DNA from 2 places in the Acetobacterium sp. MES1 genome. Region 1 is predicted to be linked to the other one. Evidence: riboswitches for the same ligand, from Rfam matches in the RefSeq annotation. Region 1 holds a riboswitch; the other holds the start of a gene.
The links. A riboswitch is a leader RNA that binds a small molecule or an ion and turns the genes downstream of it on or off. The one in region 1 is predicted to bind glycine.
Positions count from the first base shown of each region.

Region 2: another riboswitch for glycine. It lies ahead of gcvH (glycine cleavage system protein GcvH); the one in region 1 lies ahead of BI182_RS16625 (alanine/glycine:cation symporter family protein).

Region 1 covers NZ_MJUY01000060.1:103,110-112,764, forward strand. Annotated here, with positions in the region: gene BI182_RS16565 (ABC transporter permease) at 1-24, shown strand, start outside; tRNA gene BI182_RS16570 (tRNA-Gly) at 146-219, shown strand; tRNA gene BI182_RS16575 (tRNA-Arg) at 239-315, shown strand; tRNA gene BI182_RS16580 (tRNA-His) at 341-417, shown strand; tRNA gene BI182_RS16585 (tRNA-Gln) at 444-520, shown strand; tRNA gene BI182_RS16590 (tRNA-Lys) at 606-681, shown strand; gene BI182_RS16595 (alpha/beta fold hydrolase) at 817-1,557, shown strand; gene msrA (peptide-methionine (S)-S-oxide reductase MsrA) at 1,559-2,101, shown strand; gene BI182_RS16605 (YccF domain-containing protein) at 2,121-2,489, shown strand; gene BI182_RS16610 (methionine ABC transporter ATP-binding protein) at 2,852-3,793, shown strand; gene BI182_RS16615 (methionine ABC transporter permease) at 3,783-4,442, shown strand; gene BI182_RS16620 (MetQ/NlpA family ABC transporter substrate-binding protein) at 4,552-5,364, shown strand; glycine riboswitch at 5,680-5,797, shown strand; gene BI182_RS16625 (alanine/glycine:cation symporter family protein) at 5,842-7,257, shown strand; gene BI182_RS16630 (hypothetical protein) at 7,318-7,608, opposite strand; gene BI182_RS16635 (response regulator transcription factor) at 7,797-8,468, shown strand; gene BI182_RS16640 (sensor histidine kinase) at 8,465-9,655, shown strand, end outside.
Region 2 covers NZ_MJUY01000010.1:45,147-54,801, forward strand. Annotated here, with positions in the region: gene BI182_RS03155 (YDG domain-containing protein) at 1-3,341, opposite strand, end outside; glycine riboswitch at 3,646-3,751, shown strand; glycine riboswitch at 3,755-3,821, shown strand; gene gcvH (glycine cleavage system protein GcvH) at 3,889-4,266, shown strand; gene gcvT (glycine cleavage system aminomethyltransferase GcvT) at 4,287-6,929, shown strand; gene gcvPA (aminomethyl-transferring glycine dehydrogenase subunit GcvPA) at 6,943-8,289, shown strand; gene gcvPB (aminomethyl-transferring glycine dehydrogenase subunit GcvPB) at 8,282-9,655, shown strand, end outside.

The DNA of each region.
Region 1 (9,655 bases):
GGTGTTGGAATTAAAATAGTCTAAGCCTTGTTTCGGTTCAGACTGACCGAGTTTTGAGCGCCCATAAAAAGAAAAAATAATTAAAAAAGAGTTGACAACACTGCCTATTTCAAGTATACTAACACTTGTCTCTAAGAGAGGCAATGCGGGTGTAGCTCAGTGGTAGAGCCCTGGCCTTCCAAGCCAGTCGCGAGGGTTCGATTCCCTTCACCCGCTCCATTTTTGCGAAAAGGATTGAGCGCCTGTAGCTCAGTAGGATAGAGCAACGGCCTTCTAAGCCGTGTGCCAGGGGTTCGAATCCCTTCAGGCGCACCATTTTTTAGTTTGTTTTTATATCGTGGTGGGTATAGTTCAATCGGTTAGAGCGCCAGATTGTGGTTCTGGATGTTGTGGGTTCGAGTCCCATTATCCACCCCATTTTTTTATATCGTTATTATTTTTATAGGGGTATAGCCAAGTTGGTAAGGCACCAGATTTTGATTCTGGCATTTCGTAGGTTCGAGTCCTGCTACCCCTGCCATTTTTATTAAGCAGAGAAAAGAAAAACAGCATCTGACCCATTAACTCAGTCGTTTTAAGACAAATAAATATTAATTAATCTATCTGACCCATTAGCTCAGTTGGTAGAGCATCTGACTTTTAATCAGGGTGTCGGGCGTTCAAGTCGCCCATGGGTCACCATTTAAAAAACAGAACCGCAGCGATTGCGGTTTTTTTATTTTTTGAAAAATTAAAATGACGAAATGGTTGTTTTATAATGGGTTGGGGTATAAAAGTGAGATCAGAAGCAACCGCCCACATCACTAAGGAGCAGCGATGAAAGAAGGAAAAACCGCTAAAAAAATTGTAAAAATAATTGGAATTGTATTGGTAGTTTTGGTTATTGGGATATTGACGTATTTGGGGGACTACTATCATGCCGATCAAACGGCTCATGATGCCCTGATTTCAAGTGATCAGGTGAATGTTCGAGAAGAAGGTAATCTGACGATATTTATGCCAACAGCAGGTCAAAATGAAACAGGTTTTATTTTTTATCCCGGCGGGAAGGTGGAAGACATCGCCTATGCTCCGTTAGTACGGGCACTAGCAGAACAAGGCTATCCGGCAGTGATTGTCGGCATGCCCTTTAATCTGGCGGTGTTTAATATAAATGGAGCTGATGCGGTAATCGAAACCATACCGGAGATTGAGAATTGGGTGATGGTTGGGCACTCCCTGGGTGGGGCGATGGCCTCGGACTATCTGGCTGGACATGAAGATCAGGTATCCGGGTTGGTGCTCTTAGGTGCATATCCCAATGAATCGCTGACTCAAAGCAGTCATCCGGTACTAAGTCTCTATGGCAGTGCCGATCAGATTATTGATCAGCAGGGTCTGGCTAAAGGCCGGGATAAGATGCCGCGGGAAGCCAGCTATTATGAAATTGCTGGGGGCAATCACAGTGGCTTTGGCAATTATGGATTGCAGGCTGGCGATGGTACAGCATCGATCACCCAGGCTGAACAGCAAGTGATCACGGTCGAAAAAATTATGGAAATCTGGAAAGGAAACTGATATGATAAGAGAAAATTTGAATAATAATGTCAGAGAAATCACCTTGGCTGGCGGCTGTTTCTGGGGAACGGAAATGTATTTTAAAGCCATTAGGGGAGTCATCAAAACCGAGGTCGGTTATGCCAATGGCAAAACCCAAAATCCCACCTACGAGGATGTCTGTCATCACAACACCGGGCATGCTGAGGTAGTTAAGGTCACCTATGACAATCAGGTGATCAGCCTACCATTTTTGTTGAGTATGTATTTTGAAGTCATCGATCCGGTTGCCGTGAATCGTCAGGGGAACGATGTGGGAATTCAGTATCGTACGGGTATTTATTATTCGGATCCTGCCGATGAAGCGGTGATCTTAGCGTCGGTTCAGGCATTAAGGATGGAATATGGGGTGCCGCTGGCCATCGAAGTGCTGCCGCTGGAGAACTATAGCGCAGCAGAAGGCTATCACCAGGAGTATCTAATAAAGAATCCCGGCGGGTATTGTCATATTGGCAATCGTGAGTTTAAAAAGGCTGCAGTCGCTCGGGATCCATCCATAAAATAAAAAATGAAAAGAGACTAGTATGAGTATTATTGGGAATATTATCTGGATTATTTTTGGGGGCCTGATTATGGCAATTGGTTGGTTTTTAGCCGGAATTCTTTGCTGCATCACGATTATTGGGATTCCTCTGGGGTTGCAAGCCTTTAAAATGGCGCAGTTGGTATTCTGGCCATTTGGAAAAACGGTCGATTATTCACAGATGGGAACGGGTTCGGTGATCCTGAATATTTTATGGATATTGATTTTTGGTTGGGGGCTGGCAGCGGCATCGGCGATTCTGGGGATTATCTATTGCATTACCCTGATTGGGATCCCGTTTGGACTACAGTGGTTTAAGTTTGCCAAACTGGCATTGTTTCCCTTTGGCGCACAAATTACCGATATTTAAGGTAGGGATTGCGCTATTTGGCTTGACAAGAAAATCAAATCGAGACTATAATAAACGGTGGGTGTGTTTTAACCCACTGTTTTTAATAGGACTTATGTCATTGTGAAGATCGGCAACGACAATGTGTATTAGACAAAATGATTGATGGGATTACTGTCAGATAGTGGCGGACAGTTTGAAACGTTGTCAAATAGCTAAACAAAGCGGGAATGCCTGATTGGTGTTAAGTTCATTAAAACAATAAATTTATTGAGTGTAGGAGGGTAAGGAACATCGAAACAGAAAAGACGTCTCTGAAACCCATCATTGAAATAAAGGATCTGGGGAAAACCTTTCGTCCCAAAAGTGGCGAAGTAAAGGCTTTGGATGGTATCAATCTAAGCATTAACCAGGGCGATATTTATGGGATTATTGGTATGAGTGGGGCTGGCAAAAGCACCCTGGTTCGTTGTATCAATCTTCTTGAAAAGCCCACCAGTGGTAGCGTTTTCATTGATGGACAGGATATTTCGAAAATAACTGAAAAAGAACTAAGAACGGTGCGTTATTCAGTGGGCATGATTTTTCAGCAATTTAATTTGCTGATGCAACGCACTGCCGAGAAAAACATTCTTTTTCCCCTGGAAATTGCCGGAGTGGATAAAGAAACGGCAAAAAAAAGAGCGGCTGAATTGTTAGAACTGGTGGGCCTGCCCGATAAAGCCAAGGCCTATCCGGCGCAGTTGTCCGGAGGTCAAAAGCAACGGATTGCCATCGCCCGGGCGTTGGCCAATAATCCCAAAATTTTGCTGTGTGATGAGGCCACCTCGGCTCTGGATCCCTCGACCACCAATTCAATTCTTAAGCTGTTAAAAGAAATTAATCATAAATTGGGGATCACGATTGTGATCATCACCCATGAAATGAGTGTGGTGGAGCAGATCTGCAGCCATGTGGCGATCATCGATAAAAGTCAGATTGCCGAAGATGGCGAAGTTGAAGACATTTTCCGGAATCCGAAAACCGATATTGCAAAAAAAATGATTTTTTCCGAGGGCGATCAGGGTTCGGTAGTAATGGGTAAGAACACCTATCGGGTCGTATTTGACGAAAAATCATCCAGTGACTCGGTGATGGCAAAAATGGTTCTGGAAACAAAATGCCTGGTGAATATTCTCCATGCTGATATGAAAAATATCGATGGCTTCGCTTTTGGACAAATGGTTATTCAATTGCCTGAGGATGAGCTGAGTGCGGCCCGGGCCATTAATTATCTGCGTTCACATCAAATTACTGTTGAGGAGGTGAGCGCTCATGTGGGATAATTCAATGACTGGCCTCATTGCTCAGGGAACGTTGGAAACCCTCTATATGACCTTGGCCTCAACACTCTTGGCCTATCTAATCGGATTACCCATGGGTGTTTTGCTGGTCACCAGCGATTCCGAGGGGATTGTGCCGATGAAGGTAGTCAACCAGGTGCTTAATATTGTTGTTAATATTACTCGATCGATTCCGTTTTTGATTTTACTGATAGCGGTGATTCCCCTGACTCGGATGATCACCGGAACCACTATCGGATCTACGGCTACGATTGTCCCGCTGGTGATTGCCGCAGCTCCGTTTATTGCCCGGCTAGTGGAGTCGTCCATTAAAGAGGTGGATTATGGCATTATTGAGGCCTCTTTGTCAATGGGGGCCAGCCCGATACAAGTGGTGACCAAGGTGATGATCCCCGAAGCAAAACCTTCCTTGATTATTGGGGCGGCGATTGCTACGACCACTATTTTAGGCTATTCAGCCATGGCTGGGATTGTTGGTGGCGGCGGTCTGGGGGACATCGCCATTCGTTTTGGTTACTATCGCTATGAAACCGGGATGATGGTGATTACCGTGGTGCTGCTGGTTTTAATTGTTCAGCTGTTCCAGGAAGTGGGGATGAAAATTGCCCAGAAACAGGATCGCCGAAAATAACGCGTTTGATGATCAGCAGCTGATTATGGTTGACAGCGGAGGAACTTCGTGTTATATTACATATTAATCAACTAGGGATTATATGAAAAGAAATGAAAAGGAGAAGATCATGAAGAAATTAGGTTCAGTATTATTAATTAGTGTTCTTGGTTTAGCCCTATTTACCGGCTGTTCAGCAAAGGGAACAGATGAAAAAACCATCGTTGTTGGGGCCAGTCCAGCACCCCATGCAGAAATTCTGGCGATTGCCAGCGACGTGTTAAAAGAAGATGGGTATACTCTTGAAATCAAAGAATTTACCGATTATGTCCAACCCAATTTAACACTACAGAATAAAGAGTTGGATGCCAACTTTTTCCAACACCTCCCCTACCTGGAAGACTTTAATGTAAAAAACAACACCAAACTGGTGAGTGCAGGCGTGGTTCACTATGAGCCATTGGGTTTATACCCGGGTAAAATTAAGACTCTGGATGCAATTGCCAGCGGTGCGACCATTGCCATTCCCAATGATACCACTAACGAAGCCCGGGCGCTGCTGTTGCTGGAAACCATTGGTTTGATCAAGGTTGATCCCAATGCTGGCCTGGAAGCAACACCAAAAGATGTTATCGAAAACCCGAAAAACATTGTCTTTAAAGAACTGGAAGCAGCACAGCTGGCCCGATCACTGCCAGATGTTGATTTAGCCGTCATTAATGGCAATTACGCCATTGAAGCTGGATTAAACGCCGGTACCGATGCCATTGCCAAAGAAGAAAAAGATTCCCTGGCAGCTCAGACCTATGCAAATATTGTTGCCGTTCGAGCCGGCGATGAAAAAAGTGAAAAAACGTTGGCACTGATGAAAGCACTGCAAAGCGAAAAAGTCATCAGCTTTATCGAAAGCAATTATCAGGGTGCCGTGGTACCAATGTCTTAAGTCAAAATATCCGGGAAGCGTCTCAAATAGAGATGTTACCGACTGTACAAAAGCTAACCCAGTACCGACAATTGTTAGATCATGTTGTGACCTAGGGGTCAGACCCTACGCATCGGAGCGGACACGGCAAAGCCTGTCCGATTCCGCGGCGAACAACAGATTAACAATTGGTCGGTACGGTAGTTTATCGATAACCTGAAACGTCACAAATCGAGGCGTTTCTTTTTTTGTTTAAAAACCAGGATGGGATTGATTTTTAAAATAATCTTGCACTCGTTAAATGAATTGTGATATTATTTTAACGCTGTTGTAAAATCGCAGCACTCTGGAGAGTCTCAAAGATGAGCGCCGAAGGTGTACCCCTGGAAAGATCAGTCTGGCAACGACTGAACATTTCAGGCTATCTCTCAGGCAAAAGGACAGAGCAACCCATTGGTGTTGTTCTCCCTCTTCACAATTAAGAGAAGGAGGAACAAAATGTTTCAACAATTTAATGAATTTTTAGTATGGTTTGACGACCTCGTATGGGGTGTGCCATTGATTGTGCTGATTCTGGCGGTGGGGATTTTTTTGACCATCCGCTTGCACGGACTTCAGATCCGCTATTTACCCAAAGCGCTGAAGTACATGGTGAAGAATGAAGAAGGGGGCGAAGGCGAGGTAACCAGTTTTGGAGCCCTGTGTACAGCCCTCTCAGCAACCGTTGGAACCGGAAATATTGTAGGTGTTGCCACTGCGATTGTCGCCGGAGGACCGGGAGCCTTGTTTTGGATGTGGATTGCCGCCTTGTTTGGGATGGCGACCAAATTCGCCGAAGGAGTTCTGGCCATTAAATATCGGGTTATTGAACCGGATGGACATGTCCTGGGCGGACCTTTTTATTATATCGAAAATGGGATGGGCATAAAATGGCGCTGGTTGGCAAAAGTCTTTGCCTTTTTTGGTGCCGGGGTTGGTCTTTTGGGAATTGGAACCTTCACTCAGGTGAATGGGATTGCCAGTGCGGCCAATAATTTTTTTGATCCCAATAATCAATGGACAGTCAACCTTCTAGGCATGGAATATTCCTGGAGTGTGGTGATTACCGGAACCATTGTTACGATTTTTGTGGGACTGGTGGTAATTGGGGGGCTTAAGCGGATTGCCAATGTTTCTCAGATTATTGTCCCCTTTATGATTGTTATTTATGTATTGTGTTGTGCGATTATTTTAATTACTAATGCCGGATTGATACCGGCGGCCATTACTGAAATTGTCGCCAGTGCCTTTGGTTTCCGGGCAGTGGCCGGTGGGGCCTTAGGCGCCGTGCTGGTTGCTATGCAAAAAGGGATTGCTCGGGGGATCTTCTCGAATGAGGCGGGTCTTGGTAGCGCTCCGATTGCCGCTGCTGCAGCAAAAACCAATGAACCGGTGCGGCAGGGGCTGGTTTCGATGACCGGAACCTTTTTAGATACCATCGTGGTTTGTACCATGACGGGATTGGCGATTGTCTTAACTGGATCATGGAACATCGGGCTGGAAGGGGTGGCGGTGACAACCAATGCGTTTCAGGTAGGATTGCCTTTTGCTCCGGAAGTTAGCTCGTTTTTGCTGATGATCTGTCTGGTATTCTTTGCTTTTACCACCATTTTGGGCTGGAATTATTACGGCGAACGTTGTCTGGAATATCTGTCAAATGGAAAAATGAAGGCTGTGTTAACCTATCGCTATTTGTATATTCTGGCGGTCTTTATCGGACCGTTTATGACCGTTTCAGCGGTTTGGACGATTGCAGACATTTTTAATGGGTTGATGGCATTGCCCAATCTGATTGCCTTGATGGCATTAAGTGGGGTGGTTGTTGCCGAAACCCGGGTCTATGTTAAAAAGCTTAAGAACAAAGAAGTGGAATAGTATAACCTAAAAAATGCCCAATGAAAGCGCGCTTTCATTGGGCATTTTAAAATGGGCTTATTAGCGGGTTCTGCCGCCATGATGCATGCCAGTGCCGTCTTGAGGTTGGGTGCCGTCACAGGTGCCATCACCATTGCCGTATTGGTGGGCCGTGCCGTCCTGGGTGCAATTTTCGTTGTCGCAGATGCCGTCGCCATTGGTATCATGGCTGGCTTGACGTTCAATCCGTTGCTGTTCGGTCAAACCATTGCAGGCACCAGTACCAGCGCCGTGGTTTGGAGCTGCCAGAGCGCTACCAGCGGTAGCCAGCATTAAGGCCAGGGATCCGACTAAAATAAGTTTTGTTTTCATTGAAATTCCTCCGTTTTTTTAGTGTGTTCTGTTGTTGTTTGTATTATATGACGGTTATATGTCAATACTGTGTCAAAAATAAAATTCATGTGATAAAATAAAAATAATTAAATGGTTCATACTGACACAGTATTGTCATAGTAATTGGGTAAACTTTTATAAATAAATAGAAAAGGGAGGGCATGTGAATGAAGGGGATTCGCATTCTGGTGGCAGAAGATGAAGATAAGCTACGGGAAATCGTTTTGAAATATTTAAATAAAGAAGGCTATCAAGGCTTCGGTGCAGCCGATGGAGAAGAAGCTCTGGATTTATGGGCTGAAAAAAAACCGGATTGCATCATTCTGGATGTGACCATGCCCAAGCTTGACGGTTTTGAGGTGCTGGCAGAAATCAGAGAAACCGATAATGTCCCGGTAATCATGCTGACGGCCCGTAGAGAAGAGGATGATAAAATCCAGGGCTTTGAAGTCGGTGCCGATGACTATGTGACGAAACCGTTTAGTCCCCGGGAGTTGATGGTGCGCATCAAAGCCTTATTAAAACGCAGTGGAGTCGTCACTACCGACAACCAGCTCGATGTCTGCGGAGTGCATTTAAATGCAGAAGAACGGCAACTGATCATTGATGATGAAATCATTAACCTGACTCAGAAAGAATTTGAGGTGCTGACCTTTTTTATCAATCATCATCAGCTGGTCTTATCCCGGGAACAGATTCTGGATCGGGTTTGGGGCTATGATTACGAAGGTGATATCCGGGTAGTTGATACCACCATTAAGCGGTTGCGTAAAAAAATGAATAAAAAAGGAGAATGTATTCAAACCGTCAGAGGGTTGGGATACAAGTTTAAGGAATGAGATCTTCGATATTTTTACGATTGATGCTCTATCTGGGGGCTTTTTTTCTGGTCTTGTGTTTGCTGACCTATTATGTGCTTGGTTCCTATTTTGAAGTCTATTATACCGAGAAAAGAACGGCGGTTTTAATTGACAAAACGAGTCAGGCTGCTGCAATGTACAACCAAGGGGGGTTAACCCCGGAACTGCAAGCGTATATTGATGTCGCCGAAGAAGAAGGAATTGTCATTCAGATTATTAAACAACAAACCGTGACAGAAGAAACGTCTTTGGGAAATGTTTCGCCGGAAAATGGGAGCATCGAAATAGTGGCGATACGTCAAGCATTGGATGGCATGGATCAAAGCGAAGGCTCAGGGCTGACTGTTGTTGAAACGAAACGTCTGGCCGCTGGTGGCGAACACAAGGGTGAGGGCAATGAAGCAGGCGAAGGTGCTGGTGGCGGATCCGGGAATGGCTCAGGATCTGGGAGTGGTGCTGGCAGCGGTGCAGAACATGGGGCCGGAGCTGGGCAACAGAACAGTGTCGAAAACCAGGTCAACGCACATCAGCATGAGGAAAGCTTTGTCATCGTGTTGGGAAGTGATGAGCATCAGGTGGAGTGGCTGACTCATAAGATTGTCGCCAATGACGGTGCCCAGATCATTGGCCGAATTCCCCTTTATTCGGTTCATGAGGTCATTGAGATTGTGGAAAATTTTCTGCTGGTATTTTTAATGATTATTTTCGGCTGTTCGTTGCTTTTCGCCTACTTTTTCTCTCGGGGTATTTCCCGCCCGATTATTTCATTAAATCAGCTTTCCCGGGAAATGGGTAATCTTAATTTTACAAAAAAATATCAGGGTACCAGGAAGGATGAGATTGGCCAGTTGGGTAAAACCTTGAATCATATCTCGGATGAACTGGAAGAGGCAATTCTAAAGCTCCAGGAAGAACTCAATAAGGAGCGAACCTTTGAAAAAATGCGACAGCGTTTTACTGCCCAAGTGTCCCATGAGATCCAAACCCCTCTGGCAGTGATCAAAAGCTATGCCGAAGCTCTGGAAGACGGGATTCTGGAGAATCGTGAGGAAGAACAGGAATATTTTGTGACGATTCAGAAGGAAGCCGATAAAATCAGCGGTATCGCCAGCGATCTGCTGGATCTGGCCCAAATTGAGTCCGGTGCCTATCAGCTCAAGAAGGAA
Region 2 (9,655 bases), on a different contig from region 1:
TTGGCTGTTTCACCTGAAAGGATGCCGTTAACGTCAGATGTGACATCCTGATCTTGAATATAAACGCCATTGAGTTTTACTGTTTGAGTGCTGTCGTAAGTTTTAGATGCGTAACTCGAAATATTATCAGGCAAGGCCCCGGTATAATTTAGCTGAATCGGATTGATCTTGCCGCTACTGATCAGGGGATCGATCAGGTAATTGCTGGCATCAGGGCCGGAAAGCGAAAAGCTGGTAGTGATAGTACGGTCACCGGCATCGGCGCTATCATACTGGCTTGAAGCTGTCGCGGTGACCTGCTCGGTGCCGACGATCCCCGTCAGGCCAGTGCCGCCCGTGATGGCAGTGAGAGTAGAGCTGGCACTGATGTTACCATCATAGTCTTTCTCGGTTTGCAGCCCCATCGCTTCAGCGGTAACCGATAGTTTCTTCTTGGTAATGCTGCCGCCATTTGTCGTGCCGGTTAAGCTGGATTGGTTATCAGCAAAAACATAATTGCTGGCTGAAGTGCCTTCCAGAGTAATGGTGTACTTGATGTAAAGATTAGCTGCATCTGAGGGCTTACTGGTTTCAGTTTGACAAGCGCTGTCGGTATAGTATTTTGAGTCTACTTTGGATAAAAGTGTTTTGCCTGCTTCAGAGGCAAATAGACCGTTGTTATCGCTGCAGCTGACATTTACATTCAGTTTAGCGGTGCTGGTACCGTCATATTCTTTTGTTTTTTCTGACACGGTTCCGGTATTTAGCGTCAGTGGGGTAATGGCAGCGGTTTTGCTGTGATCATCGGGCAGTGGCTGATAATTCCCGGCAGCATCCCCAGAAAGGGTGTAGCGGATGGTTATTGGCTTAGCGGGGCCAACATCCTTGCCGGTATCATAGGTGGCGGTTGCGGTGACTGTCACCTTGCCAGAATCCGTGTCGGCAATATTGCCGGCTGGGACGGACGTATTATAAATAATACCCGTATTATTGACCTCTGTAAAGACATTGGCGGTGCCGTCGTAGGCTTTGGCCACCGGAGTGGGAGCTGCTATTGTCAATGACCGTGCGGTAATATTAGCCCCACTGATGGTTTCTGTCGCTGGGACCTGATAGCGATTGTTGGCAGAGGTGCTGTCAATTGAATAGCTAATCGTAATAGTTCGGTTGTCGCTGGCGTTTTGATTATCATAAGCAGCGGTGGCCGTGACGATAATAGTGGGGTCGGCTGCCACACCGGTTGCCACGCTGATCACGTTATTGCCAGCTTGAATTTTGCCCTTGCCATTAAACACGTCAGTGCTGCCATCATAGGTTTTGGTTTTATTGATATTCAGGCTGGTGCAAGAGACCGTCAGGGTTCTTTTGGTAATGGTTCCGGTACCCGAGTGGTCGGCCGGGGCGCTGTAATTGCCGGCATCGTTTCCCGACAGGGTGTAGAAACAGGTTACCGGTTTATTGGCTCCTACGTTGTTGTCTAAATAGGTGGCTGTTCGGGTGATCGTGAAATTATCGGCGGTCAGCTGGCCTATGTCTTCGGTAATCACGGTGTCAAGCATCGTTGTTCCGTCATACTCTTTTGAGATCGGTGTTGTCGGGAGGCTCAGGGGTTTTGTCAGAATCTCGCCCTTGATTGTCGTGGTCGCCGGGGGATTGTACTTGCTGGCAGCAGCTCCGGATAGATTGTAGGTGATGGTGATATCCTTATTGCTGCCGACGTTTTTATTGTCATAGGTAGCCGTGGCGGTAACGGTTACGGTATCACCGATCGAAATTCCAGTGATGGCTGCAGTGTCGAGTAGCTGATTGGTTACATCGGTGGCGGTAGTACCATCGTAGGTTTTAGATGGGCTGACAGTTGGGACAGTGGTCACACTCAGACTGATTTTGCTCGGTGGGGTATAACCGCCACCGCCGTTATCACCACCGCTGCCCCCGGGTTGTGGCTGAGGTGTCGGTTCTGGGGTGGGGATTACAGGTGGCACCACCACCTCGGGGTCAACCGTATAATTATCGGGAGCCTTTTCAAAGCTGACATTGTCTGAGGAAATCTCGGCTTTGCTGATCCTACCGCTACCAGTGATATTAGTAGGTGCTGACAAGGCCAGGTTTGTTACGGCGGTGGTACTACCAAGTTCAATGGCGGTATTTTGACCGTCTTCGCCGACATCCAGGGTTTTAATGCTGGTCTGCCCCTGGGTTTTAATCACCGCATTGGGAGCATTGACTGTGACTGAATCGAACTCGCCTTCAAGAATCAGGGTTTCGCCAGCAGCGTTTTCGCTTAGGATAACTGGCACTCCGTCAAGGCCGGTGGTAACAATCCGGACGCCGCCATCCGGAGCCTGCTCAACCAGGATTTTCGAATAATTGCCACCGTTAATGTGAATACTATTTTTGCCACCGCCGCAAACCCGTAACTCACCGGAAACTGTGACATTGTTCAAGGTCACGTTTCCGTCGCCAACGGCTTCATCAATGATCAGATTACCATCAATTGTCAAGTTCTGAAGCGTCACATCACCGGTAGTGATAATTACATCCTGATTGATCGATTCGCTTCCGCTACTTGGTCCATAGCTACCGGCTTTACTGTAAATGGTTGATTGGGTCAGATCTTCAAGCTGGTTCATCGCCTTTTGGATAGTTGCAATGGCGGTGGCGATTTCAGCGGAACTGCTTTGCTCATCAATCTTGTTTTGAGAAACAACAGATTGCAGATTATTCCAGGAAGTTTTGCTAAAGTCGGATTCGTTTAAACTTTCAATTTGTTTTATCAGGGCAGTGTAGGCACTTAAATCGGTGCCAGTCGTGGCATCCTTGAAAATTTCCAGTTTTAATGCTTCAAGGCGAAGCGAGCTGCCAACGGTACCAAGCTGTTCACCATCGAGGAACCATTCTTCCGAAACGGATGGCAAGTCGCCAATATTCTGGACATGACCGCAGTAACGGACATGATAACCGGATACCTGTTTGCCGGTGGTGTCAAGCAGAACAATTTTGATCGCTTCAATGCGCAGTCCCTTGCCACGGGTGCCGGCATAGTCGCCGTTTTTAGCCCAAGTGCTGGGATCATTTTCATCATAGTGCCAGCCGATATTCTGGACATGGACGTTGTAACACAGTTCAATCTCCGAGGACACATCCGCATCAGGTTTTAATTCGAAGCCTTCAATTCGTTTACTCTGACCAACGGTGCCGATCATTTCAGGGCTTTCGACCCAGGTGTGATCGGCTGGATAGTCACCCAAATTTTCGATATGGCCACGGGATAAGACCGGGATGATATCAGTCTCGGCAAAGACTGTTTGAATTGGGATGAAGAGGGCAAATAAGAGTAGGGCAAATAGTGTTTTTTTCATAATTTTTCTCCTTTTTAGTATAGCGTTAAATGTAATAATTTTCATATCGCATAATCAATTTAGCTTCATTAAACCAGTTTATTCTACCAGAAATTAAAGCCCAAGCTAACAACGATTCACGAAGAAAATAGCCGTTTCGCAAAAGTGGGCAGCTATTCGGGTAAAGGATAGGCACAATAAAAATAGACACCGTTTGAAATAATATGGTTTCAGTGGTTGACAATTACCGGGGCAGCAGTGTATACTCACAACAACTTGATAAATAGATCAGGCTGAAGAATACAATTAAACGATGGTATGATGAATGATGGATACGGGAGAGACTGCAGAGTGTGCAGCACCGAAGGAATAAGCTGGTATTAGCCATAATATCAGTGATGATCTCAGGTAAAGAGGACCGCATCCGGACATCTCTCTGGAAAGCGAAAACGCACCGAAGGGGCAACTTTAAAACAGAAATCTCTCAGGTCAATAACAGAGCAGAAGGCATTAGCTTTCTGCTTTTTTTGTTTTTTGGTAAAATTAGAAAAAAATGGAGGATTGAAAAATGAGAATTGTTGAAGGGTTGAAGTATTCAAAGGATCATGAGTGGGTTAAGGTAGAAGGCAATCGGGCCACTATCGGGATTACCGATTACGCCCAACATTCCCTGGGAGATATTGTTTTTGTTGAATTGCCGGAAGTGGGTGATCATATTGATAAGGATCAAACCTTTGGGGTGGTCGAATCGGTTAAGGCGGCTTCCGATATTTATTTGCCGGTGGCCGGAACGGTCGAGAAAATTAACGAAGCGCTGAATGATGAGCCAGAGCTGATTAATACCGATGCCTTTGAAAACTGGTTGATTTGTGTTGAAATGGATGATCCCACAGAAGTTGATGACTTGATGGACGCAACCGAGTACGAAGCGTTTTGTCAGGAATAGAAAGCGTGCGAGATCAGCAAATGGGAGATTTAAAACGCACTGTATTATATGACAATCATGTCAAAGCCGGAGCCACCTTGGTAGATTTTGGGGGCTGGGAGATGCCAATTCAGTATCCCCATGGCATTGTTGATGAGCATCTCCATACCCGGATTAAAGCGGGCATCTTTGATGTTTCACATATGGCCCGCTTCATCATCACCGGAAAAGAGGCCACCGCTTTTTTACAGTATGTCCTGACCAACAATGTTTTTGCGCTGGATCTGCTTCAGGCCCAGTATACGATGATTCCCAATAAAAACGGCGGTGCCATTGATGATGCCTACCTTTACCGCTTTTATGAAGATCGCTACCTGCTGGTAGTGAATGCGGCCAACGCCGACAAAGATTGGCAGCACCTGAATAACGAAATCAAAGCCTTTGATGCCCAAATAACCGATCAATCCGCTGAGCTGGCGATGATTTCACTGCAGGGCCCGGAAGCCAAGAATATTTTGAAAAAATTAACCGGGAGCGAATTTTTGACCGAACCCCTTAAGAATGCGTTGGGAATTCTTAATTATCACGGGGCTCCCCTCCTGGTGGCCCGAACCGGCTACACCGGGGAACCCCTGGGGTTTGAACTGTTTGCCAAAGCCGGGCAGGGCCCGGAAATCTGGGAAGAGCTGCTGGGATTGGGTGCCATGGCCGTCGGTCTGGGGGCCCGGGATACATTAAGACTGGAAGCCGGTCTGCCGCTATATGGACACGAACTGGGACTGGATAACGAGGGTCAGGAGATTCCGATTTTTTCCTGTCCACTGGCTAAATTTGCTGTCAGCTTTGCCGCGGATAAGGGCAATTATCTGGGGCGGGAACCACTTCGGGAACAGTATTGCGGCTTTAAGGCCATCATGGAACGGGATTTTAGCGATTTATCCAAACTGCCCAAAATTGTCAGACCCTTGGCCATTACCGGTAAGGGTGTGGCCCGGGCCGGATGCAAGGTTTTTAAAGATGGCAGGGAAGTCGGCGTGATTACCAGTGCCACCATGGTACCCTATTTAAAAGCCGAAGGCTATGGACTGGATAGTCAGATAACCGATGAAAAAGCGATGCGTGGGATTGGCCTGGCGCTCCTTGATGGTGATGTCGAAATCAATGACCTGGTGGAGGTTGAAATCCGCAATAAACGGGTGGCGGCAGTGATTGTGCCCTACCATTTAAAAAGTGATGCGCCCCCGTATGCCCGCCCGATTCTTTATGGTGTGGAGGTGACAAGACAGTTTGAAAGTGCCGCCGATTATCCCGGTAAAGCCCTCAATCTGCTGAAGAAGAGCTTTGACAACAGCCATCACCGGCAGTATGAAACCATTAACCTGATCCCATCGGAACAAGCCCATTCATCGGCAGTACGGTTGTTATCAGTGATGGATCCGTCGTTTCGTTATGCGGAGCACAAAAAAACCAAATCTTTTTATGATTATGACGTTTTTTATTATCAGGGAACGGCTTTTATCGACGAGATTGAATACCTGCTGATGGAGGAATTCAAGCAGTACTTTAACTGTGCCGAGGTTGAAACCCGGGTAATCAGCGGGCAAATGGCCAATATGGCAGTCTTTAGTGCTTTGATGGATTACAAGAATCGGGTCAACCGCAAGGTTGAGGCCAAGCGGTTGGGCTATATCCTGAACAATCATATCATCCGTGGTGGTCATTTAAGTGCCCAGCCAATGGGCGCCCTGCATGATTATATCGCTGTCGATCCCCGGACGGAAAAAACGGCAGTTGTCAATTTCCCGGTGGAGCCGGATAATCTCTTTAAGATCGATGTCGAAGAAACAAAAAAAGTCATTGCGACGTATCGACCGGAATTAATTATCTTTGGCAAGAGTATGGTTCTGCACAAGGAACCGGTACAGGAAATACGCCAATTTATCGATGATCAGCAACTCAATGCGGTGATTATGTATGACATGGCCCATGTCCTGGGACTGGTCGGTGATTATTTCCAGGATCCCTTTAAAGAAGGGGCTGAGCTGGTAACTGGTTCCACCCATAAAACATTTTTTGGTACCCAGCGTGGGGTCATCGCCGGAAATTATGACAAGGATGATTATAAGTATGGCCTTTGGGAAACCATCGAGACCCGGGCGTTTCCGGGCAGTGTCAGCAACCACCATCTCGGCACAATGTTGGGTCTGTTAATGGCGGCCTACGAAATGAATTATTTCAAAGATGATTATCAGCGCACTGTCATTGAGAATGCCAAATATTTTGCCAAAGCGCTGGCCGAAGCTGGACTTGATGTGGCCGGCGATCCACAGATTTCCTATACCGAGACCCACCAGGTGGTGGTGAAGGTTGGCTATGGCATTGGTCCAGAAGTGGCCAGACGTCTCGAAGAAAGCAATATCATCATTAATTATCAGGCAACACCGGAGGAAGAGGGCTTTACCGCTTCCGGGGCAATCCGCATTGGTGTTGCCGAGATGACCCGCTTTGGCTTTACCAGGGAAGCCTTTAAAGAGACGGCTGAATTGATGGCCGATGTGATTCTGCGTAAAAAAGCGGTGGCGGAAGACGTTAAAAAGCTCCGCAGCCAGTTTACTACAATGAAATACTGCTTTGACGATGAAGCGATAGCAGAACAACTTGAAAAACTGAAAGCCACACTATAAAGGAGGAACATCGATGGCATCTTATTTATCAACAACCGGGGAAGAACAACAGGCGATGCTTGAAAAACTGGGTCTGACATCCCGGGATGCACTTTTTGCGGACATCCCCGTGGCAGTCCGGCTGGACCGGGAACTGGCGTTGCCGGAAGCCCTGTCAGAAATGGAACTGATCACATTGATGCGGGAGCTGGCACAAAAAAATACCGACCTGGACAGCTGCACTTGTTTTTTGGGAGCCGGGGCGTATGATCATTTTATTCCCAGTGTTGTTGGCAGTCTGACCTCCCGACAGGAATTCTACACGGCTTACACACCCTATCAGCCGGAAATCAGTCAGGGCACCCTGCAGGCAATCTTTGAGTTTCAATCGATGATCTGTGAGTTGACCGGAATGGAGATTGCCAATGCGTCAATGTATGATGGCGCAACGGCACTGGCCGAAGCGGTGGCAATGGCTGTCAGTCAGACGGGTCGGAACGAAGTGCTGATTGCCAGCACCGTTTCTCCTGAGCATCGCCAGGTGGTGCAAACCTACGCCCACTTTAAAAACGTGCGGGTAAGAGAAATTGGTTTTCAAAATGGTACCATCGATTTAAACGAGCTTGAAGCCTTATGCGGCGCGCAGACTGCTGCGGTGATTGTGCAAAGTCCGAACTTTTTTGGCGTTATTGAAGAGTTGAGCCGGGTAGCGGACCTTGCCCATCAACAAAAAGCGTTGTTTATTGCCTCTGTCGATCCATTGTCATTGGCAATCCTTCGATCTCCCGGCGAATTGGGGGCCGATATCGTGGTTGGAGATGGTCAGTGCCTGGGGAATCCAATCAGTTTCGGCGGGCCGGGACTGGGTTTTATGGCAACAACCAAGGCTCTGATGCGAAAATTGCCCGGTCGGGTGGTTGGACAAACCACTGACCATGACGGCAAACGAGCCTTTGTTTTAACCCTTCAGACCAGAGAACAGCATATCCGGCGGGATAAGGCGACGTCAAATATCTGCTCGAATCAGGCCCTGAATGCCCTGGCAGCAACGATTTATCTGACGTTGCTGGGCAAGGCGGGGCTAAAAGAGGTGGCTACCCTATGCCTTCGTAAAGCCCATTATCTCCATGACAGGCTGATTGCCACCGGAAAATTTACCCCGGCTTTTACAGCCCCATTCTTTAAAGAGTTTGCAGTTATCGGCACAACTGCACCGGAAGACTTAAACAAAGATCTGCTGGGGGATGGAATCATCGGCGGTTATGAATTAAAAAAGGCCTATCCGGAGTTTGAGTATGGCTGGTTGCTGGCGGTCACTGAAAAACGAACCCGCCAGGAAATTGATCAGCTGGTAGAAAAGGTGGTGAAGCATTGTGATTAAACAAGAAGCGCTTATTTTTGAAAAGTCGGTGCCGGGAAGAAAAGCTGATATTCTGCCAATGTGTGATGTTCCCGAGCTATCCATTGATTCCATGATCCCTGAAGCGTTTTTACGTGCAGAAGAAGTGGCCTTACCGGAGGTTAGCGAGATCGATACAATCCGCCACTTTACGGCCCTTTCGCAAATGAATCATGGGGTTGATTCGGGTTTTTATCCCCTGGGCTCCTGTACCATGAAATATAACCCCAAAGTTAATGAAGCGGTGGCTCAGTACTGTGGTTTTACCGGGGTTCACCCCTATCAGCCGGAGCAGACTGTTCAAGGCTGTCTGGAAGTGCTTTATCAAACCGATCGAATGCTGGCAGAGATTACCGGAATGGAACGGGTATCGCTGCAACCGGCGGCTGGCGCCCATGGCGAAATGGCGGGACTGATGATTATTAAAGCCTATCATCAGCACCGAGGTGATACCAAGCGACAAAAAATTGTCGTGCCGGATTCATCCCATGGCACCAATCCGGCTTCGGCGGCGGTTGTTGGTTTTGATGTCATCGAGGTGAAGTCCAATCCGGCTGGTGGGGTTGATCTTGAAGCACTGCAGGCGGTGATGAGTGATGAAATTGCCGGACTGATGCTGACCAATCCCAGTACTCTGGGCTTGTTTGAAGAAAATATTGTCGAAATAGCGAAGATCGTCCATCAGGCAGGAGGCCTGCTCTATTATGACGGTGCCAATATAAACGCCATCATGGGCAAAACCCGCCCGGGTGACATGGGCTTTGATGTGGTACATCTCAATCTCCACAAAACCTTTAGCACACCTCATGGCGGTGGCGGCCCGGGTTCAGGTCCGGTGGGAGTCAAAAAAGAATTGGTTCCCTTACTGCCAGGGCCGGTAGTGGAAAGCGGCACCAATGGCTATTATCTTGATGGTGACCGGCCGCTGTCAATTGGCCGGGTTAAATCGTTCTATGGTAATTTTTTAGTGGTCGTTAAAGCGTTTTCCTACATCCGTTCATTAGGGGCAAAGGGACTACGGGAAGCTTCAGAAATGGCGGTGCTAAATGCTAACTATATCCGTGCTGGGCTCTGTGAGGATTATGAATTGCCATTCGGAAAAACCTGTATGCATGAAGTTGTTTTTTCAGCTCAAAAGCAGGCAAAAGCCGGTGTGTCGGCACTTGATATTGCCAAGCGTCTGATTGATTTTGGCTATCATCCGCCGACGATCTATTTTCCGTTGATTGTCAAAGAAGCACTAATGATTGAACCAACCGAAACCGAAAGCAAAGAAACCCTGGATGCTTTTATTGCGGCGATGAAACAGATTGCCCGGGAAGCCAAAGAAAATCCTGAAGTAGTAAAA